2 linked regions of the Indioceanicola profundi genome follow. The protein of the gene in region 2 interacts with the protein of the main gene of each other region in a pairwise test. Links are inferred from orthologs where the notes say so. Each region holds a gene or a part of one and is shown on either strand. Other genes may lie near its edges.

Region 1 (9,986 bases), 2.2 Mb from region 2 along the record:
CATCACCATCCGCGGCCGCCACTGGGGGGCGGTAAGAATCGGGTACCGGGTGTAGTCGAAGGTCGTTTCATCGACCACGGGCAGCGGGGTCAGCGTTCATCCCGAATATCAGGCTCTGCCCTCCCGGTGGAGAGAGTTGGTCTCGGGTTTAGGCAAGGATGAATGGGATGGCGCGCCGGACCGGCGGAGCCGATCCTGGATCACCTTCACGCACCGGCGGATGAGGTGTTCTCCCTCATCCTATCCATCCCATTCATCCTTGCCTGATTCCAGACCGCCTGCCGGAACTGGCGCGGACAGGGTCGAATGGATGGGCCGGTGATATCTCGAAAGATGAAAATGATGAAGAGGATGAAAACGATGGTGCGGGGCTATTCGGCTTCCGCCTCAGCTCCTGCCCGGTCTTTAGAACTGCCTGCGGCGCTCCCGGTCCATCATCTTCATCCTTCCAATCCTTTTCATCATTCATGATGTCGCGGACCCCGACGCCGAAGCGCGGTGAGCTTCCCTGTCGGCCACGCTCCGCGTGACCGACCTACTTCGGACTCGTAGGTCGCAAGGAGGCCGGATTGCGACATGGCAGGGCGGGGGAGACGTCGCAATCCGCTGCGCTCCTTGCGACCTACGTCCTGCGCGCGGCTCAAAGGCGGCTCAGCAGTTCCGCCTTCTTCGCCGTGAACTCCTCCTCCGTCAGCACGCCCTTGCGATGCAGCTCGGCAAGGCGCTCCAGCGTTCCCAGCACGTCATCGGAAGCCGGGGCGGGTGTGGGGCGGATGGGGGCGGCTTCGGGCGGCGGGGCTGCGGGCGGAACCGTCCATGCAGGAGCCTCGGCGGACATCTCCGCCGGCGATGCCTGTCCGCCCGCCCCCACTTGGGGCAGGCTGTCCAGGCGCACGAGCCCGTACTGGCTGGTGAAGGTCAGGGACTGGTCGCCGCCCTGCTGCTGGGACACGCCGCCGATCAGGTGGTCGCCGGTGTCGTACAGCGTCACACGCCCGCCGATCTCCACCGCCAAGCGCCGCGCCGCCGGGAAGACCGCGTAGCGGAGATCGTTCTGGGACCCGGCGGAGGAGGGCTGGCCCAACTCCTCCGGCCACCAGTTCCCGGAGAAGGAGGATGCGCCCCCGGGCACGAACAGGCTGACGCCGGCCAAGCCCGAGGATTGCTGCTGCGATTGCATGGGTGCGGCCGCCATCAGGGAGGGCTGGGCGCGGAGCAGGCCCGACAGTTCGGTGCAGATCGCGTCCACCCTGGCCTTGAGGCCATGGTTGAACATGTCGCCCACCATGGTCATGCCGCCCTGCGACCACTGCCCCATGCCGCCCAGCTCGGGATGGCTGAACTGGGCCATCGTGCCATGCCCGGCCATCAGCGCCCGGAGCAGCGTCAGGACCGCATCCGTGCTGATCCCGTGCCGCTGGGCGATGCCCGCGACGGCCTGCTGCCCCTCCGGGGTGAGTTCATGCATGGGGCCTGTCCTTGGGATCGAGGTTTCCGCCGCACGGCATCTGCCGGGACGCAGTGCCGGAACGCCCCATGGCCGGCCCGGTTCCATGCGCGGCCGCAACTCCCCGGAAACGGAAACGCCCCCGCCGGTTTCCCGGCGGGGGCGCTCGCGTCAGGGCCGGATCGGCCCCCGGATCACACCTCAAGCAGCATGCGCTCGGGGTTCTCGATGCACTCCTTCACGCGCACCAGGAAGGTCACGGCCTCGCGGCCGTCGATGATGCGGTGGTCGTAGGAGAGGGCGAGATACATCATCGGACGGATCTCGACCTTGCCGTTGATGGCGACCGGCCGCTCCATCGTCTTGTGCATGCCGAGGATGCCCGACTGCGGCGGGTTCAGGATCGGCGTGGACATCAGCGAGCCGTAGACGCCGCCGTTGGAGATGGTGAAGGTGCCGCCCGACAGCTCTTCCATGGAGAGCTTGCCGTCGCGGGCCTTCTTGCCGAGATTGCCGATGGTCTGCTCCACCCCGGCGAAGCTCAGCTTGTCGGCGTCGCGCACCACCGGAACCACCAGGCCCTGCGGCGTGCCGACGGCGACGCCGATGTCATAGTAGTTCTTGTAGACCAGATCGGTGCCGTCGATCTCCGCATTGACCGCCGGCAGCTCCTTCAGGGCCGTGATGCAGGCCTTCACGAAGAAGGACATGAAGCCCAGCTTCACGCCGTGCTTCTTCTCGAACTGGTCCTTCAGGCCGTTGCGCAGCGCCATCACGTTGGTCATGTCCACCTCGTTGAAGGTGGTCAGCATGGCCGCAGTGTTCTGGGCTTCCTTCAGGCGCTCGGCGATGCGCTGGCGCAGGCGGGTCATGCGGACCCGCTCCTCCTGGTCGGCGCGCGGGCGCGGGCCGGAGGGCTGGGCCGGCCTCGCGGCCGGGACCGGCGCGGCGGCGCGGCGCGGGGTCTCCAGATGCTGGATCACGTCGCCCTTGGTGACGCGGCCGTCCTTGCCAGTGCCGGCGATGGACCCGGCGTCGACCCCGGCATCGGCCGCCATCTTGCGGGCGGCCGGCATCACGCCCGCACCTGGGGTGGGGGCGGCGGCGGCCGGAGCGGGCTGGGGAGCCGGGGCCGCGGCCGGCTGCGGGGCCGGGGCGGCAGGCTTCGGCGCGGGGGCCGCGGCGCCCTCGGAGATCAGGCCCAGCACGGCATCGACGCCGACATTGGAGCCTTCCTCTGCCGTGATTTCGGCCAGGGTGCCGGCGGCGGGCGAGTTCACTTCCAGCGTGACCTTGTCGGTCTCCAGCTCGAGCAGCGGCTCATCGGCCTGGACCGCTTCGCCGACCTTCTTCATCCAGCGGGCGACGGTGGCTTCCGTCACCGACTCGCCGAGCGTTGGGACCTTGATTTCCGTCGCCATGGGATCGGGCCTTCGTCTCGTTATAGGGCTTCGTTTCGCTTATGAGGCTTTGATTCTTGTACCGGCGTCAGATGCTGAGCGCGTCGTCCAGCAGCTTCGCCTGCTCCTGGTTGTGCCGCTTCAGCAGGCCGGTGGCCGGCGAGGCGGAGGCGGCGCGCCCGGCATATTTCGGCCGGCCGGCCTTGTGGCCGATCTCGCTCAGCACGCCCTCGATCCGGCGGTCGACGAAGTTCCAGGCGCCCATGTTCTCGGGCTCCTCCTGGCACCAGACCACGTCGGCGTTGGGGTACTTGGCCAGCTCCTGGATGAGCGCGCTGGACGGGAACGGATAGAGCTGCTCCAGCCGCAGGATGGCGACATCCTTCTGGCCCCGGCTGTCCCGCTCCGCCGCGAGGTCGTAATAGACCTTGCCGGAGCAGAGCACGACGCGGCGGACCTGCTCGTTCGGCAGCATGTCCACGCCATCCTCGTAGAGGACGCGGTGGAAGGTCTGGCCGTTGGTGAACATGTCCAGGTTGGAGACGCAGGCCTTGTGGCGCAGCAGCGACTTCGGCGTGAACACCACCAGCGGCTTGCGGAAGTCGCGGCGGACCTGCCGGCGCAGGGCGTGGAAATAGTTGGCCGGGGTGGTGCAGTTCACGATCTGCCAGTTGTCATCGCCCGACATCTGCAGGAACCGCTCCATGCGGGCGGAGGAGTGCTCCGGACCCTGGCCCTCATAGCCGTGGGGCAGCAGCATCACCAGACCCGACATGCGCAGCCACTTGGACTCGCCGGAGCTGATGAACTGGTCGATGATCACCTGCGCGCCGTTGGCGAAGTCGCCGAACTGCGCCTCCCAGATCACCAGCGCATGCGGCTCGGCCAGGGAGTAGCCGTACTCGAAGCCCAGCACGCCGGCTTCCGACAGCGGGCTGTCATGGACGTCGTAGGTGGCCTGGTTCGGGCGGATATAGTTCAGCGGGATGTACTTCTCCTCCGTCTCCTGGTCGATCAGGACGGAGTGGCGCTGGGAGAAGGTGCCGCGGCCGACATCCTGGCCGGACAGGCGGACGGTGACGCCCTCCACCAGCAGGGTGCCGAAGGCCAGCGCCTCGGCCGTGGCCCAGTCGATGCCCTGGCCGGTGGCGAACATCTCCTGCTTGGCCTTGAGCTGGCGGGTGATCTTGGAATTGACCTTCACGCCGTCCGGCACGCGGGAAATGGCCTCCCCGACCTCCTTCAGCACGTCCTCCGGCACGGAGGTGACGCCGCGGCGGTCGTCCGGGGTGGCCGTCTTCAGCCCCTGCCACTTGCCTTCCAGCCAGTCGGCCTTGTTGGGCTTGTAGGAGGGGGCGACCTCGAACTCCTTCTCCAGCGCCTGATGGAATTCGGCGGCCATGGCGTCCGCCTCCTCGGCCGTCACGACGCCCTCGCCGATCAACTGCCGGGCATAGACGTCGCGGGTGGTCGGCTGGTTGCGGATGGCCTTGTACATCAACGGCTGGGTGAAGCCGGGCTCGTCGCCCTCGTTGTGACCCTGGCGGCGGTAGCAGACGATGTCCACCACCACATCCTTCAGGAACTTCTGCCGGAACTCGATGGCGATCCGGGAGACGTGGACCACCGCCTCCGGATCGTCGCCATTGACGTGGAAGATCGGCGCCTGGATGGACTTTGCCACTTCCGTCGGGTACGGGCCGGAGCGGCTGTACTGCGGGGCGGTGGTGAAGCCGATCTGGTTGTTGATGATGAAGTGGATGATGCCGCCGGTGCGGTAGCCCTTCAGTTCGGAAAGCAGCAGCGTCTCCGGCACCAGCCCCTGGCCGGCGAAGGCGGCGTCGCCATGCAGCAGCACGCCCAGCACTTCCTGGCGGCTCTCATCCGTCGGCGGGGTCTGGCCGCCGCGCTGGCACTGCTTGGCGCGCACACGGCCGCAGACCACCGGGTTCACGGCTTCCAGGTGCGACGGGTTCGGCGACAGCGACAGGTGGATGACGTTGCCGTCGAAATCCCGGTCGGACGAGGTGCCGAGATGGTACTTCACGTCGCCGGAGCCCTGCACATCCTCCGGATGGGCGGCATTGCCCTGGAACTCGGAGAAGACGGCCTTGAAGGGCTTGCCCATCACATTGGTCAGCACGTTCAGGCGGCCGCGGTGGGCCATGCCCAACACGATCTCCTTCAGGCCCATTTGGCCGCCACGCTTCATCACCTGCTCGATGGCGGGGACCAGAACCTCGCCGCCCTCAAGCCCGAAGCGCTTGGTGCCGGTGTACTTCAACTGCAGGAACTTCTCGAAGCCCTCCGCCGCGGTGATGCGCTGCAGGATGGCCTTCTTGCCGTTCTGGGTGAAGTCCGTCTGGTTGCGGATGCCTTCGATTCGCTCCTGGATCCAGGCCTTCTGCTCCGGGTCCTGGATGTGCATGAACTCCACGCCGATATGGCCGCAGTAGGTCTTCTGCACCGCCTCCACGATCTGGCGCAGCGTGGCCGTCTCCATCCCCAGCACATTGTTGATGAAGATCGGGCGATCCAGGTCGGCGTCGGTGAAGCCGTAGGAGCGGTAGTCCAGCTCCGGATGTTCCGCCCGCTTCTCCAGCCCCAGCGGGTCCAGCTTGGCCTGGAGATGGCCGCGGACACGGTAGGCGCGGATCATCATCAGGGCGCGGATGCTGTCCAGGGTCGCCTGGCGCACCTGCTCGGCCGTGAGGCCGCCGGCGACTGCGGCGGGGGCAGCTTCCTTGCCGCCCTTCTTGTCCTTCGCCGGCGGAGCGGCATCGGGGTCCGGCGCGCCGATCACCGCGGCGGCGGACCTGGACCAGGACGCACCCTGGAGTTCCGCCAGGATTTCCCGCGCATCGTCGCCGAGCTGGGCGAAGAAGCCCTGCCAGCTCAGGTCCACGCTGTTCGGGTCCTGCTGGTAGCGCGCGTAGAGTTCCGCGATGAAGGTGGCGTTGGCGCCGAAAAGGAAGGATGTCTGCTCGGAGGGGGCGAAGTCGAGAGGGGCCATCTGGGGTTCCGCTGGGGTTTGCCCATCCATGCGGTCGGGCTTAACGGGTTGGGCCGGCTTGAAAACGGGTGAGGTTTTACGTCAAGGGCCGGGTGCCTTCAATATGCAGTGCCGCGGTATCAGCTTCCTACGGCGCGCGAGGCTTGACGGGAGACAGGTTTCCCGCATGCGCTGACAGGCGTCCCAGGAGGCCAAGGTGCGGTCGGGTCAGAGATAGTCCTTCCGACGCCCCGAATCCACCCTCCCCGCGCAAAAGCCAACCTCTTTTTCGGCGGTGCGAAAGGATTGATTCCATTGGCAGATGAATTGCCCTGTGCCGCGGGCTTTGCCAGAGTGGCGTGATCCGCCCCTTGATGGACCTGCCGATGCGCCGCCTCGCCCCCGCCCTGCTCGCCACTCTGCTGCCCCTCGCCGCCCATGCGGAGGAGGCTCCGAAGACCGTTTCCAGCGTGCTCGCCACCACCACCGGGGCCGACTGGCGCGGGCTGGAGCCGGAGAACACGTTGGTGATGGAGCTGCCGTCCGGCCGGGTGGTGATCGAGCTGGCGCCCGCCTTCGCCCCGCTGCATGCACGGAACATTCGCGCTCTGGCGCGGGAGGGCTATTTCGACGGGCTTGCCATCGTCAGGGTCCAGGACAACTATGTCACCCAGTGGGGCGACCCGAAGGAGGGGGAGCCGGACGCGCGGCCGATCCGCACCGCCGAATCCGCCCTGCCGCCCGAATTCCTCGTCAAGGACGCCGCGGCCCTTCCCTTCGCTGCCATTCCCGGCCCCGACGCCTATGCGCCGGAGGTCGGATTCGTGGACGGTTTCCCTGCCGCCCGAGACCCGAAGACGGGGGAGGCATGGCTGGCCCATTGCTACGGCATGGTGGGCGTGTCCCGCGACGGGCCGGAATCGGGCAGCGGCGCCGGCCTCTACGCCGTGATCGGCCATGCGCCGCGGCATCTGGACCGCAACATCACCGTGGCCGGCCGGGTGGTGCAGGGGATGGAGCATCTCTCCGCCCTGCCCCGCGGCACCGGCCCGCTCGGCTTCTATGAGACGGCGGAGCAGCGGACGCCCATCGCCACGGTCAAGCTCGCCGTCGACCTGCCGGAGGCGGAGCGGCCGAAATTCCAGGTGCTGAAGACCAGCACGCCGGCCTGGGCCGATTATGTGGAAGCGCGGCGCAACCGCCGTGACGGCTGGTTCGTGGAGCCGCAGAACGCCTCCGACCTCTGTAACACGCTGCCGCCGGTGCGTCCGCCCCCTGCCGGGTGAGGCATCCGCCACCCGTTTGCGCCGCACCACGGGCTGTTCATAAACGGCGCTTTGCCCGATCATGCGCCCCAACGAGAACCAAGGAGAGGAAACCATGTCCCAGTTCAAGGCTCTGCTGGTGTCCAAGCGCGAGGAAGGCGGACAGACCGCCGAGATCGTGGAGCTGTCCGACTCGGACCTGATGGAGGGGGACGTCACCGTCGCGGTGGAATGGTCCACGGTGAACTACAAGGACGGGCTGGCCGTGACCGGCAAGGCCCCGGTGGTGCGCCGCTGGCCGATGGTCCCCGGCATCGACTTCGCCGGCCGGGTCGAAAGCTCCACCCATCCCGACTGGAAGGCGGGCGACAACGTCATCCTGAACGGCTGGGGCGTGGGTGAGACGCATTGGGGCGGCTATGGCGGCAAGGCGCGGGTCAAGGGCGACTGGCTGGTGCCGCTGCCCGACGGCATGACGTCGCAGCAGGCCATGGCCATCGGCACCGCCGGCTATACCGCCATGCTGTGCGTCATGGCGCTGGAGCAGCACGGGCTGAAGCCCGGCGCCGGCGACATCCTGGTGACCGGGGCGGCCGGCGGTGTCGGCAGCGTGGCGGTGGCCCTGCTGGCCGGCCTCGGCTACCGGGTCCTGGCCTCCACCGGCCGCCCGCAGGAGGCGGATTACCTGAAGAGCCTGGGCGCCGCCGACATCATCGACCGCAGCGAGCTGTCCGGCCCCGGCAAGCCGCTGGCGAAGGAGCGCTGGGCCGGCGCTGTCGACAGCGTCGGCAGCCACACGCTGGCCAACGCCCTGGCCCAGACCCGCTATGGCGGCGTCGTCGCGGCCTGCGGTCTGGCGCAGGGCATGGACCTTCCGGCCAGCGTGGCCCCCTTCATCCTGCGCGGCGTGACCCTGGCCGGAATCGACAGCGTCATGGCCCCGCAGGCCAAGCGCCGCGAAGCCTGGACCCGTTTGGCCCGCGACCTGGACCATGGCAAGCTCGCCGCCATCACCCAGACCGCCACGCTGGAGGACGTGCCGCGCCTTGCCAGCGAAATTCTGGCCGGTCAGGTCCGCGGCCGCGTCACGGTCAAGGTGGGCTGATGCCGCCGTAGGTCGCAAGGAGCGCAGCGGATTGCGACGGTTCCGGCGATTGCCCGGCGCCAACGTCGCAATCCGGCCTCCTTGCGACCTACGAGTCCGGAGTAGGTCGGTCACGCGGAGCGTGGCCGACAGGACTATCGCCGCTTCGGCGTCGGGGCTGGTGACAGCTTGAATGATGAAAAGGATGGGAAGGATGAAGATGATGGACCGGGCGCGCCGCAGGCAGTGATCAAGACCGGGCAGGAGCTGAGGCGGAAGCCGAATAGCCCCGCACCATCGTTTTCATCCTCTTCATCATTTTCATCTTTCGAGATGTCACCGGCCCATCCATTCGACCCTGTCCGCGCCAGTTCCGGCAGGCGGTCTGGAATCAGGCAAGGATGAATGGGATGGATAGGATGAGGGAGAACACCTCATCCGCCGGTGCGTGAAGGTGATCCAGGATCGGCTCCGCCGGTCCGGCGCGCCATCCCATTCATCCTATTCACCCTTGCCCATACCCTGAACCGCCCCTTCCCACGGGAAGGACAGAGTCGAATGGCCCGGAACACAGGCGAAGGCCGTCGGCCACGCTCTGCGTGACCGACCTACGCATTAGCGTGATCGCTGGCAATCCTTACAGGCGCGCCAGACGCTCGATCAGCAGGTCCCAGAAGCCGGCCTCGTCGGCCTTGGTCATGTAGACGGCGTTCTTGGGGCGGCCGGTCTTGGCGAAGTGGTCCACCACGGTCTGGCCGATGGTGAGCGGGCTCTGCACCTCGATCTCCACATTCACCTTCTTGCCGGTGAAGAGGTCCGGCTTCAGCAGCCAGGCGATGGTGCAGGGGTCGTGCAGGGGACCGCCATCGGTGCCGTACTTCTTCTGGTCGTACTGGCGGTAATAATCCAGCATCTGGATCGTGGCCTTGGCCACGGGCGTGCCCACCGCTTCCAGCCGGTCCATGTAGCGCTGGGCGGTCAGCACCTGGTGGGTGACGTCCAGCGGGAACATCACGATCTCCGCCCCCGACCGCATCACGATGTCGGCCGCGTGCGGGTCCACATAGATGTTGAACTCCGCCACCGGGGTGGAGTTGCCGCCTTCCGTCTGGGCGCCGCCCATGATGACGATCTGCTTCACCCGGGCGGCCAGCCGCGGCTCCTTCATCAGGGCGCGGGCGATGTTGGTCAGCGGGCCGACGGGGACCAGCGTGACCGTGCCGGGCTCGTGCGCCATCACCGTTTCCACGATCCAGTCCACCGCATGCTGCGGCTGCAAGGGCATTGTCGGTTCCGGCAGGTCCGGCCCGTTCAGACCGGTGGGGCCGTGCACCTCGGGTGCGGTGTGCAGCTCGCGGAACATGGGGCGGTCGCAGCCGGCGAAGACCTTGATGTCCGGGCGGCCGGCCAGCTCGCAGATCTTGCGGGCGTTCACCTCCGTCATGTGCAGCGGCGCGTTGCCGGCTACGGCGGTGATGCCCAGCACCTCGAACTCCTCGGGGCTGGCCAGGGCCAGCAGCATGGCGACGGCATCGTCCTGGCCGGGATCGGTGTCGATGATGATCTTTTCGCGCGCCATGACGGCCACCCTCTTCTTTCCGCAGGTCCGGTTTCCGGGCAGGCAATACCTGGAAAGGGCTTGAGAGGAAAGCGCGGACAGTATTTCATGGCCCTCGTAGGGGTATTCCCCCATATGCCGGCTGCGCGGGCCTTCCGTCCGCCACGGCCAAGGAGGCAGAGCTGTTCGACCGCGCAGTCCAGTTCCACCGTGCGATGAGCCATCTCGCCAACGGCGTTC
Region 2 (9,392 bases):
TGTCATCCGGGAACTGTTCAGGCGCGGTGGCGGTGGCGTCGGTCATGTCGGGCGTCCGGGTCATGGTCAGCATAATCGGCAACAACTCTTTTCGCGGCAGTGAATTACTCGATGTTCTGCACCTGCTCCCTGAACTGCTCGATCGTGGCTTTCAACTCCAGCCCGACGCGGGTCAGCTCAACGTCCGCGGACTTGGAGCAGAGGGTATTGGCCTCGCGGTTGAACTCCTGGCAGAGGAAGTCCAGCCGTCGTCCGACCGCCCCCCCTTCCGTCAGCAGCCCCTTTGCCTGGGAGATATGGGCGCGCAGCCGGTCCAGTTCTTCCCGGACATCGGCCTTGGCGATCAGCAGGGCGGCCTCCTGGGCCAGCCGCTCCTCCGACAATGCGGGAACGGCTTCCGTCAAGGCGGCGAGCTGGTTGCGCAGCTTGGCCCGCAGCGTCTCCGGCTGCAGGGCGGCGGTGCCAGCGGCGGCATCGGTCAGGCGGGCGATCTGATCCAGGTGGGCCAACAGCACGTCGCGCAGATGCATGCCTTCGGCCAGACGTGCGGCGGCCAGATCGGCGACCGCGCGTCCCACGGTGACGGCGATGGCGGCTTCCAGCTCCGCGCGCGCTTCCTCCGTCTCGGCCTGCTCCTCGGGTTCGATGATGCCGCGCACCGCCAGCAGGGCATCCAGCCGGGGCGGGGCAGCGCCTTCGCCCTCGATCTCACGAGCCAGGGCCAGCACGTCGCGCAGAAGGTCGCGGTTCAGGCGCAGGGCCTGCGTCTGGCTTGTCCGGGTGACGTTCAGGGCGATGTTTACGCTACCGCGGCGGATCAGCTTCCCCACTTCGGCGCGGGCCGCGCCCTCTACCGAATCAAAGCCGGGCGGCATCCGGCAGCGCACATCCAGGGCCCGTCCGTTCACGCTCTTGATCTCGACCGTCCAGTGGACGGAGGGGGCAGAGCCGTCAGCACGGGCGAAGCCCGTCATGCTGGCGATTGCGCTGCCGGCGGAATTGGCGGAACGGGGGGATGTGTTGGCGGGCACCGCGGACTCGGCTAATGCTGTGGGACGAGGTGATCCGGCGAAGGTCATCCGCCGAACGGTAGTGGGGTTATAGACCCGATGCCGCTGTGCAACAAGAAACTCGGCCCTGGTCGGGAAGGACCCATCCATGCGCGATCCCGCCTGCATCCTCATTACCGGCGCGTCCAGCGGCATCGGTGAGGCGCTGGCCCTCGCTTACGCCCGTCAGGGACGCAGGCTGCTTCTGACCGGTCGCGATGCCGAACGCCTGACCGCCGTCGCAGCAGCCTGTACAGGGAAGGGGGCGGCCGTGGAGACCAGCACCGTGCCTGTAACGGACCGGGAGGCGTTTGCCGCCTGGGTGCTGGCGCAGGATGAGACGGCGCCCATTGATCTGGTCATCGCCAATGCAGGCATCTCCGCCGGCACAGGCAGGGGCGGAGAGACGGAGGAGCAGGCGCGCGCCATCTTCGCCACCAACCTGGACGGCGTTCTGAACACCATCCACCCGCTGATTCCCCGCATGGCGGCGCGCAGGCGCGGGCAGATCGCCCTGATGGCCTCACTGGCCGGATTCCGGGGAATGCCGGGAGCACCCGCCTACTGCGCATCCAAGGCGGCGGTGCGGGTCTATGGCGAGGCGTTGCGCGGGGACCTGAAGGGGCAGGGCATATCCGTGAACGTCATCTGTCCCGGCTTCGTGAGGAGCAGGATGACGGCGGTGAACCGCTTCCCCATGCCATTCCTGATGGATGCGGACAGGGCTGCCGCGCTGATTGTCGCCAGATTGGCCGCAGACCGGTCCCGCATCGCTTTTCCCTGGCCGACCTATGCGGCGACCTGGCTGCTGGCCGCACTGCCGCCGGCCTGGACGGACAGGCTGCTCGCTAGGGCGCCGCGGAAATAGGGTCGTCGGTTCCCGGTTACTTCCGGGTAAAGCCCCAGACGCTGGCCGGCGGGATATTCGCCATGGTGAAGCCCAGGCGCTTGCCCTCCACGCCGAGCGCCTTGCGCTTCAGCGGGCAGCGGGCGGAGTAGGTGTACGCCAGGAACTGGCGGCCTTCCGGCATGATCTTGAAGATCTCATCCACGATCTGCCGCTGGGCTTCCAGCGGGATCAGGATCATCGGGATGCCGACCACCACGGTGCCGACCTTGCCGATATGCTGCGGCGGCAGGAGGGAGCGGATGTTGCGGACATCGCCCTGGAGCACATTGATGTCCGGGAACTGGCCGCGGAGATAGGTGGCGAGCTCCTTGTCCATCTCCACCGAATAGAGGCGGGAAGGAGGGATGCCGAAATCCAGCAGGGCCTTGGTGATCGCCCCGGTTCCGCCGCCATACTCGACGATCACTTCATCCTGTTCACGGCGGACGAAGCTGGAGATCAGATTTGAAAGGGCCGGACCCGAGGGGGTGATCGACGCCACCGCTATCGGGTTGGCCAGCCACCGCCGGAGGAACAACAGGGCGGGGTGCTGTGGCTTGGTAGCCGACCTAGCCTCGACACGGTCCAGCGGCATCGCGAAACGACCCTTTCGTGACATGGAATGGAGCGGGCGGGTGGAGGAGAAATGGCATGCATATCCGGCCGGCGCAATGATTCGGCCTGGAGGAGAGGCTTGCGCAGAGGAACCCGGCCGAACCGGAAACGTTCCACGCTGCCCCGAGAAGAGTTTGTGCGTGGATGTCAGGCGGGCGCCTCCGCACCTGCCTGTTCAAACTGCTCCGACAGATCCAGCCACTGCGACTCGACCTCCTCGATTTCCTTTTCCAGTGTTCCGAGCTCGATCTGCAGCCGGGTGACCTTGTCGGCCGGACCGGAATAAAGCGCGGGATCGGCGAGCTTCGCCGACAGCTCGCCGCGCTTGGCGGTCAGCCTGGCCAGCTTCTTCTCCGCCTCTTCGATCTTCCGGCGCAGCGGGGCCAACTGTGCGCGCATTTCAGCTGCGGCGCGCCGCTCCTCCTTGCGCTGCTCCTTGGATCTGGCCTCGCCCTTCGCCTCCCGGTTGGCCGAGCGGGCCCGGTCGAGAAGCAGCTTCTTGTATTCCTCAAGGTCGCCTTCGAACGGCTTGGCGGTGCCATCCGCGACCAGGACCAGCCGGTCGGCCGTCAGCTCGATCAGGTTGGGATCGTGGCTGATGACGATGACCGCGCCCTCATAGTTGTTCAGCGCCTCAACCAGCGCATCGCGGCTGTCGATGTCCAGATGGTTGGTCGGCTCATCCAGCATCAGGATATGCGGGGCGTCGCGGGTCATCATGGCGAGAAGCAGCTTTGCCTTCTCGCCGCCCGACAGGCTGCCGATCTTCGTCTCCGCCTTCTGCTGGCCAAGGCCAAAGCGGCCGAGATGACTGCGGAGCTGGGTTTCGTTCGCCTGCGGCATGATGGTGGCGAGCTGCTGCACCGGCGTCCAGTCCAGGTTCAGCTCATCCGTCTGGTGCTGTGCGAAGTAGCCGACGCGCAGCTTGCCGGACCGTTTCACCTCGCCCGCCATGGCCTTCAGCTTGCCGGCCAGCAGCTTCACCAGCGTCGACTTGCCGTTGCCGTTGGCGCCCAGCAGCGCGATGCGATCGTCGGCATCGATGCGCAAGCCCACATCCCGCAGCACCGCCTTCTCGCCATAGCCGATGGTGACGCCGTCCAGCGCGATCAGCGGCGGCGCCAGCTCGTCGGGGGAGGGGAAGTCGAAGCTGGTGGTCTCGTCCTCCAGCACCTGGATGCGGGGCCCCAGCCGCTCGATGGCCTTGATGCGACTCTGCGCCTGCCGGGCCTTGGTGGCCTTGGCGCGGAACCGGTCCACGAAGCTCTGCAGGTGCTTGCGCTGCATGTCCTGCTTTGCCGCCTGCGCTTTCAGCAGCTCCATCTGCATGGCGCGCGTCTTGGCGAAGGTGTCGTAATTGCCGGTGTAGGAGGTGAGCTTCAGCCGGTCCAGATGCACGATGGTGGTCGGCACCTTGTTCAGCAGGTCCTTGTCGTGGCTGACGATGATCACCGTGCGCGGATAGGCGCGCAGATAATCCTCCAGCCAGAGCGTCGCCTCCAGGTCCAGGTGGTTGGTCGGCTCGTCCAGCAGCAGCAGGTCGGGTTCGGTAAAGAGCACCGCTGCCAGGGCGACACGCATGCGCCAGCCGCCGGAGAAGTCGCTGCAGGGGCGTTGCTGAGCCTCGGCGTCGAACCCCAGGCCGGACAGGATGCGGGCGGCCCGGCTTTCCGCCGAATGCGCCTCGATGTCCACCAGACGGGCGTGGATGTCGGCAATGCGGGACGGGTCGGTGGCCGTCTCCGCCTCTGCCAGCAGGCTTGCCCGTTCCGTGTCCGCGGCCAGCACGGTCTCGATCAGGGAGCGGCTGTCGCTCGGCGCTTCCTGCCGGACCCAACCCATACGGGCGCCGCTGTTCAGGCGGATGTCGCCGGCATCGGGCTGAAGCTCCCCCGCGATCAGCTTCAGCAGGGTGGACTTGCCGGTACCGTTGCGGCCGACGATGGCGACGCGGTGCCCGTCAGGGATGGTCACGGTCGCCTGGTCCAGCAGCACGCGCCCGGCCACGCGGTATGTAAGATCGTTGATCAGCAGCATAGGCGCGTCATAGCATGGGTTTTGGTCGGGCCAAAGCCCGCCCCTCATATGGGCCCGCTTGCCCCCCATGCCAGGGGCGGGGGACAACCTTGGCGGCCTGTCGCTACGCGCAGTGCGACCGGCGCAACGCTGCCACTCATCCTCATGGCGTAAAAAGGCCGTTGCCCGCCGGCACGCCCGCCGCTATAAGCTCGCGCAAATTTCCAGGTATCCAGGAGAATAGACATGGCCGTCGAACGGACGCTCTCGATCGTCAAGCCCGACGCGACCCGCCGCAACCTCACCGGCAAGATCAACGCCCGCTTCGAGGATGCCGGTCTGCGCATCGTCGCGCAGAAGCGCGTCCGCCTGACGAAGGAGCAGGCCGAGAAGTTCTATGAGGTGCATGCCGAGCGCCCGTTCTACGGCGAGCTGGTGTCCTTCATGATCTCCGGCCCGGTCGTCGTGCAGGTGCTGGAGGGTGAGAACGCCGTCGCGAAGAATCGCGAGATCATGGGCGCCACCAACCCGGCCAATGCCGCCCCGGGCACCATCCGCAAGGATTTCGCCGAGAGCATCGAGGCGAACTCGGTTCACGGCTCCGACAGCCTGGAGAACGCGAACCGTGAGGTCGCCTTCTTCTTCAGCGAGATCGAGATCGTCGGCTGATTGCAGCCCGGTCCGGTTAGGACGGAAAGGCCGCCGGAGCGATCCGGCGGCCTTTTTCGTATCCAGCTTCAGTGGGGCGCGGGCAAGACAAAGGGCCGCCGGATCGCTCCGGCGGCCCTGGAAATCCTGTCCGCGGCCGGCGCGTCAGACCTTGCCCAGCATCGCAGCGATGGCGAGAGCGATATGGCCGAGGATCATGAAGACGACGGCGTAGCCCCAGCCCACGAAGAAGTGCAGCAGGAACATCAGCAGGATCAGGATGACGCTGATGATTCCCATGGTGACGAAGCGGGTGAAGCCCGCCCAGTTCGCCGCATGCTCGCGAACGAGCGCATCGTTGACGACGGTGTTGTCGTGACCGGCCATGTCTCTTACCCCTGGATTGATGCCGTACCCTTTGCCCAGGGTTTAAGCAGTCCCTGTGCTGCTGACAAGTCGGATGTGCGTTTCGGCGCAGGAACCGTTGCCGCAGGTCCGGCGATCCCTCAACCCGGCGGGTTCAGGACCGGTTCGGGCGCGGTAGGCTGGCCCGTGATCTCCGCCCGCTCGTCCACGACCCGCACCCGGCCCTCCGCGATCAGCTTGACCGCAAGCGGATAAAGCCGGTGCTCCTGGGTCAGTACCCTGTCCGCCAGCGCATCCTCCGTATCGCCGGGCAGGATCGGCACCGCCGCCTGGCCAATGATCGGGCCGTTATCCATGGCCGCACGAACATAGTGCACGGTGCAGCCATGGAAGCGCACGCCTGTCTCCAGGGCGCGGCGATGAGTATCCAGGCCGGGGAAGGCGGGCAGCAGCGACGGGTGGATGTTGATCAGCCGGTCATGCCAATGTTCCACGAACCATGGCGACAGCAGGCGCATGAAGCCGGCCAAGCAGACAAGCTCCACCCCCGCCGTTTCCAGGGCTTCCGTCATCGCCTGCTCAAAGGTCGGCTTGTCGGCAAAGCCGCGGTGGGACACGATCGCAGTGGCGATGCCGGCTTTGCGCGCCCGTTCCAGTCCCAGCGCATCCGCCTTATTGGAAAGAACCAGCGCGATTTCGGCGGGAAAAGCGGGATCGGCGGCTGCGTCGATCAGGGCCTGGAGATTCGATCCGCGCCCCGAGATCAGAACCCCGAGCTTCAGCCGCGCCATCCGTCCAGCCCTGCAATCCGAACACGCTCCTGACCATCGGCGCTGGCGGCGACCTTTCCGATGCGGGTCACTGTCTCACCGGAATCGGCCAGGATTTTCGCCGCCTCCTCGGCCCGGTCGGCGGGGCAGACCACGACCATGCCGATACCGCAGTTGAAGGTGCGTGCCATCTCATGCGGGGCGATGTCGCCCGTCCGCATCAGCCAGCGAAAAACCGGGGGCAGGGTCCAGGCGGCGGCATCCAGCTCTACGCCGGTGCCGTCCGGCAGGACGCGCGGGATATTCTCGATCAGCCCGCCGCCGGTGATGTGGGCAAGGGCCTTCACCGTGCCAGCCTTTACGGCGGCCAACACCGGCTTCACATAAATCCGGGTCGGGGTGAGCAAGGCCTCGCCAAGCGTGCGGCCCGAGTCCCACGGGCACTGGTCGCCGTAGGTCAGGCCCGAAACTTCCACCAGCTTGCGGACCAGACTGTAGCCGTTCGAGTGGACGCCGGAGCTGGCGAGACCCAGCACGACGTCCCCTTCCGCCACGCCGACGCCGGTCAGGACCCGGCTGCGTTCCACCGCACCGACGGAGAAGCCGGCGAGGTCGTAATCACCCTCGGCGTACATGCCGGGCATTTCCGCCGTCTCACCGCCGACGAGGGCGCAGCCGGCCTGACGGCACCCCTCGGCGATGCCGGAGACGATGGCCCGGCCTGCGGCGACGTCCAGCTTGCCCGTCGCGAAATAGTCCAGGAAAAGCAGCGGTTCCGCCCCTTGCACGACAAGGTCGTTGACGCACATGGCAACCAGGTCGATTCCCACCGTATCGTGCTTTCCGGCCTCGATGGCGACCTTCAGCTTGGTGCCGACGCCGTCGGTGGTGGAGACCAGAAGAGGGTCCTGAAACCCGGCAGCGCGGAGGTCGAAAAGGGCGCCGAAACCGCCGAGTCCTGCGTCGGAACCGGTGCGCGCCGTGCTCTTGGCCAGGGGTTTGATTGCCTCGACCAGCGCGTTGCCTGCGTCGATGTCGACGCCGGCGTCCTTGTAGGAGTAGCTGCTCAAGGTATCCTCGCTTCTGGCAATCGCGGTAGCGGCTGGGCTAAAACAGCAAAAGCACCGTTCCCTGACAGGCGGCTGTGCATCCGTGCACCCGCCTGTAACCATGGGGGCCGCCGGTCGTTGTAACCGGGGCCGAACATAGCAAGATCGGAATCCATTGCAATGCTGGTCCGCTGCATTCCCCTCCTGCGCAGGTTCCTCCCGCTGGCCCTCGTGGCGATGCCCCTGGCGGGCATGACCGCGCTGTCGCCGGTCCCCTCCGTCGCCCAGACCCGGGACGATGTCTTCACGGTTGAGCGGGTGCCGGCGGACGTGACCGCAGCCAGCGCTGCGGTGGCCCGCGAGCAGGGGATCGCCCAGGCTCAGCGCGACGCCTTCGCCCGTCTGTTCGATCGGCTGACCCTGGATGAGGACGGGGCAAGGCTGCCCGCCCTCGGAGCGGCCGAGATCGAGCAGATGGTGGACAGCTTCGAGGTGGTGTCCGAGCGGAGTTCCTCCGTTCGCTATGTGGCGGAGATCAATGTCAGCTTTCGGCCGGCTGCCGTGCGGTCGCTGATGCTCTCGAACGGCATCCGCTATGCGGAGGTCAGGTCGAAGCCGGTGCTGATTCTGCCTGTGGACGAGACGGGACAGGAGCCGGTGCTGTGGCAGCGGGAAACTCCGTGGCGTCAGGCGTGGGAGAACTTCTCCGCCCCGCCGAGCCTGCTGCCGATCCTGGTGCCCTATGGCGAAATCCAGGATGTGACGGATATTGATGTCAATGAGGCCCTGGCCGGAAACGAGGAGGCGATGCGCCGGATCGCCGACCGTTACGGGGCCGGAGCGGTGGCAGTGGCCCGGCTCGGGCTGGATGGCGAGCTTCAGCCCCCGCCGCCGCCCCAGGACCCGTTCGCTCCCGCCGACCCGACGTCTTTCCTGGCAAGCCCCGGTTCCGCCATGACCTCGCCCGATCAGGCGGCAGAAGCGGTACCGTCCGAGGGCGGTGCGGAGGACACGGACCGTCCGCGCGGGCTCATGTCCATCGTTACCATCCACCGGTTCCAGGGACAGCCGGAGGTGCTGACGGTTGAACTGCCTCCCTCGGCGGCGCTGCCGGAGGACGGAGCGGTGACTGTCGGTGTCGAGCCGGCGGCGACCGGCGAGGAGCCTGCAGCCGGATTCAGCGAGGAACTGCCCGAGGATGGTGCCGGCGCGGTTCCGCCGGAGGCGGCCCAGCTTGTTCCTGCGGCCGTTACCCAGGTCGCGGCAGCGTTGGAGCAGAACTGGATTCGGGCCAATCTTCTGGAAACCGGCAATGAAAGCGTGCTCAGCGTGCGCGTGCCGCTGTCCAGCCTGAAGGAATGGATGGAGACGCGCTCGCGTCTGGCCCAGGTTCCGACCGTGACCCGGACACGGCTGATCGAACTGTCGCGCGATCAGGCGGACATCGAACTCTACTATCTTGGCGATTCGAATGGGCTCCGCACGGCGCTGGCCCAGCGGGACCTGCTGCTGAGCGAGCCGCCGCCGGCCTTCGTCGGCCAGATGCCGCTTTCCGGCGCGATGCCGCCGCAGGCGGAGCCGCGCTGGCAATTGCAGTGGCGTGGCGCCGCCGCGGTGCAGCCGCAGCCGGCGGTGTACGGAACGCCGGTGCCGGCCGACATGGGCGGGACCGGAACCCTTCCGCCCGGAACGCCGTGAGGCCGCCACTTGCGAATCCTCGTCGTCAATCTTCCGAACATCATCACCGTGGCCCGGCTGCTGGCTGTGCCGCTTCTGGTCTGGCTGATCCTGAACGGCCGGCTGGGGGCGGCCTTCTGGTTGTTCGTCGCCTGTGGCGTGTCCGACGCGCTGGACGGGTTCATTGCGCGCAGCTTCCGCGCCCGTACCAAGATTGGCGGCTACCTGGACCCGATCGCCGACAAGACGCTTCTGGTCGGCAGCTTCATTGCGCTGGGGATCGTCGGCATAGTGCCGATGTGGCTGGTCGTGC

The links.
Region 1: the proteins of DOL89_RS05230 (region 2) and DOL89_RS16070 interact in binary tests that used the Escherichia coli proteins (3 or more experiments, as listed by UniProt). The link is inferred for Indioceanicola profundi from one-to-one orthologs.

What each region holds. Positions count from the first base shown.
Region 1 is NZ_CP030126.1:3,355,108-3,365,093, reverse strand. The notes cover bases 2,736-6,212. They hold DOL89_RS16070 (2-oxoglutarate dehydrogenase E1 component), read right to left. Parts: upstream 5,861-6,212; coding sequence 2,936-5,860; downstream 2,736-2,935. Other genes in these bases: DOL89_RS16065 (peptidylprolyl isomerase), read left to right, coding at 6,199-6,212; odhB (2-oxoglutarate dehydrogenase complex dihydrolipoyllysine-residue succinyltransferase), read right to left, coding at 2,736-2,868. Outside these bases: DOL89_RS16085 (methyl-accepting chemotaxis protein), read left to right, coding at 1-55; DOL89_RS16080 (SHOCT domain-containing protein), read right to left, coding at 641-1,468; more of odhB, read right to left, coding at 1,642-2,735; more of DOL89_RS16065, read left to right, coding at 6,213-7,125; acuI (acrylyl-CoA reductase (NADPH)), read left to right, coding at 7,220-8,209; DOL89_RS16055 (nucleoside hydrolase), read right to left, coding at 8,826-9,767; DOL89_RS16050 (hypothetical protein), read left to right, coding at 9,962-9,986. UniProt on the Escherichia coli protein: E1 component of the 2-oxoglutarate dehydrogenase (OGDH) complex which catalyzes the decarboxylation of 2-oxoglutarate, the first step in the conversion of 2-oxoglutarate to succinyl-CoA and CO(2).
Region 2 is NZ_CP030126.1:1,106,891-1,116,282, forward strand. The notes cover bases 2,146-5,028. They hold DOL89_RS05230 (ABC-F family ATP-binding cassette domain-containing protein), read right to left. Parts: upstream 4,591-5,028; coding sequence 2,701-4,590; downstream 2,146-2,700. Other genes in these bases: DOL89_RS05225 (class I SAM-dependent methyltransferase), read right to left, coding at 2,146-2,533; ndk (nucleoside-diphosphate kinase), read left to right, coding at 4,816-5,028. Also shown: gmk (guanylate kinase), read right to left, coding at 1-46; DOL89_RS05215 (YicC/YloC family endoribonuclease), read right to left, coding at 105-974; DOL89_RS05220 (SDR family NAD(P)-dependent oxidoreductase), read left to right, coding at 1,159-1,917; more of DOL89_RS05225, read right to left, coding at 1,934-2,145; more of ndk, read left to right, coding at 5,029-5,238; DOL89_RS05240 (hypothetical protein), read right to left, coding at 5,383-5,604; purN (phosphoribosylglycinamide formyltransferase), read right to left, coding at 5,724-6,374; purM (phosphoribosylformylglycinamidine cyclo-ligase), read right to left, coding at 6,362-7,423; DOL89_RS05255 (DUF2066 domain-containing protein), read left to right, coding at 7,583-9,100; DOL89_RS05260 (CDP-alcohol phosphatidyltransferase family protein), read left to right, coding at 9,110-9,392. UniProt on the Escherichia coli protein: Genetic data indicate it may be involved in ribosome assembly or function.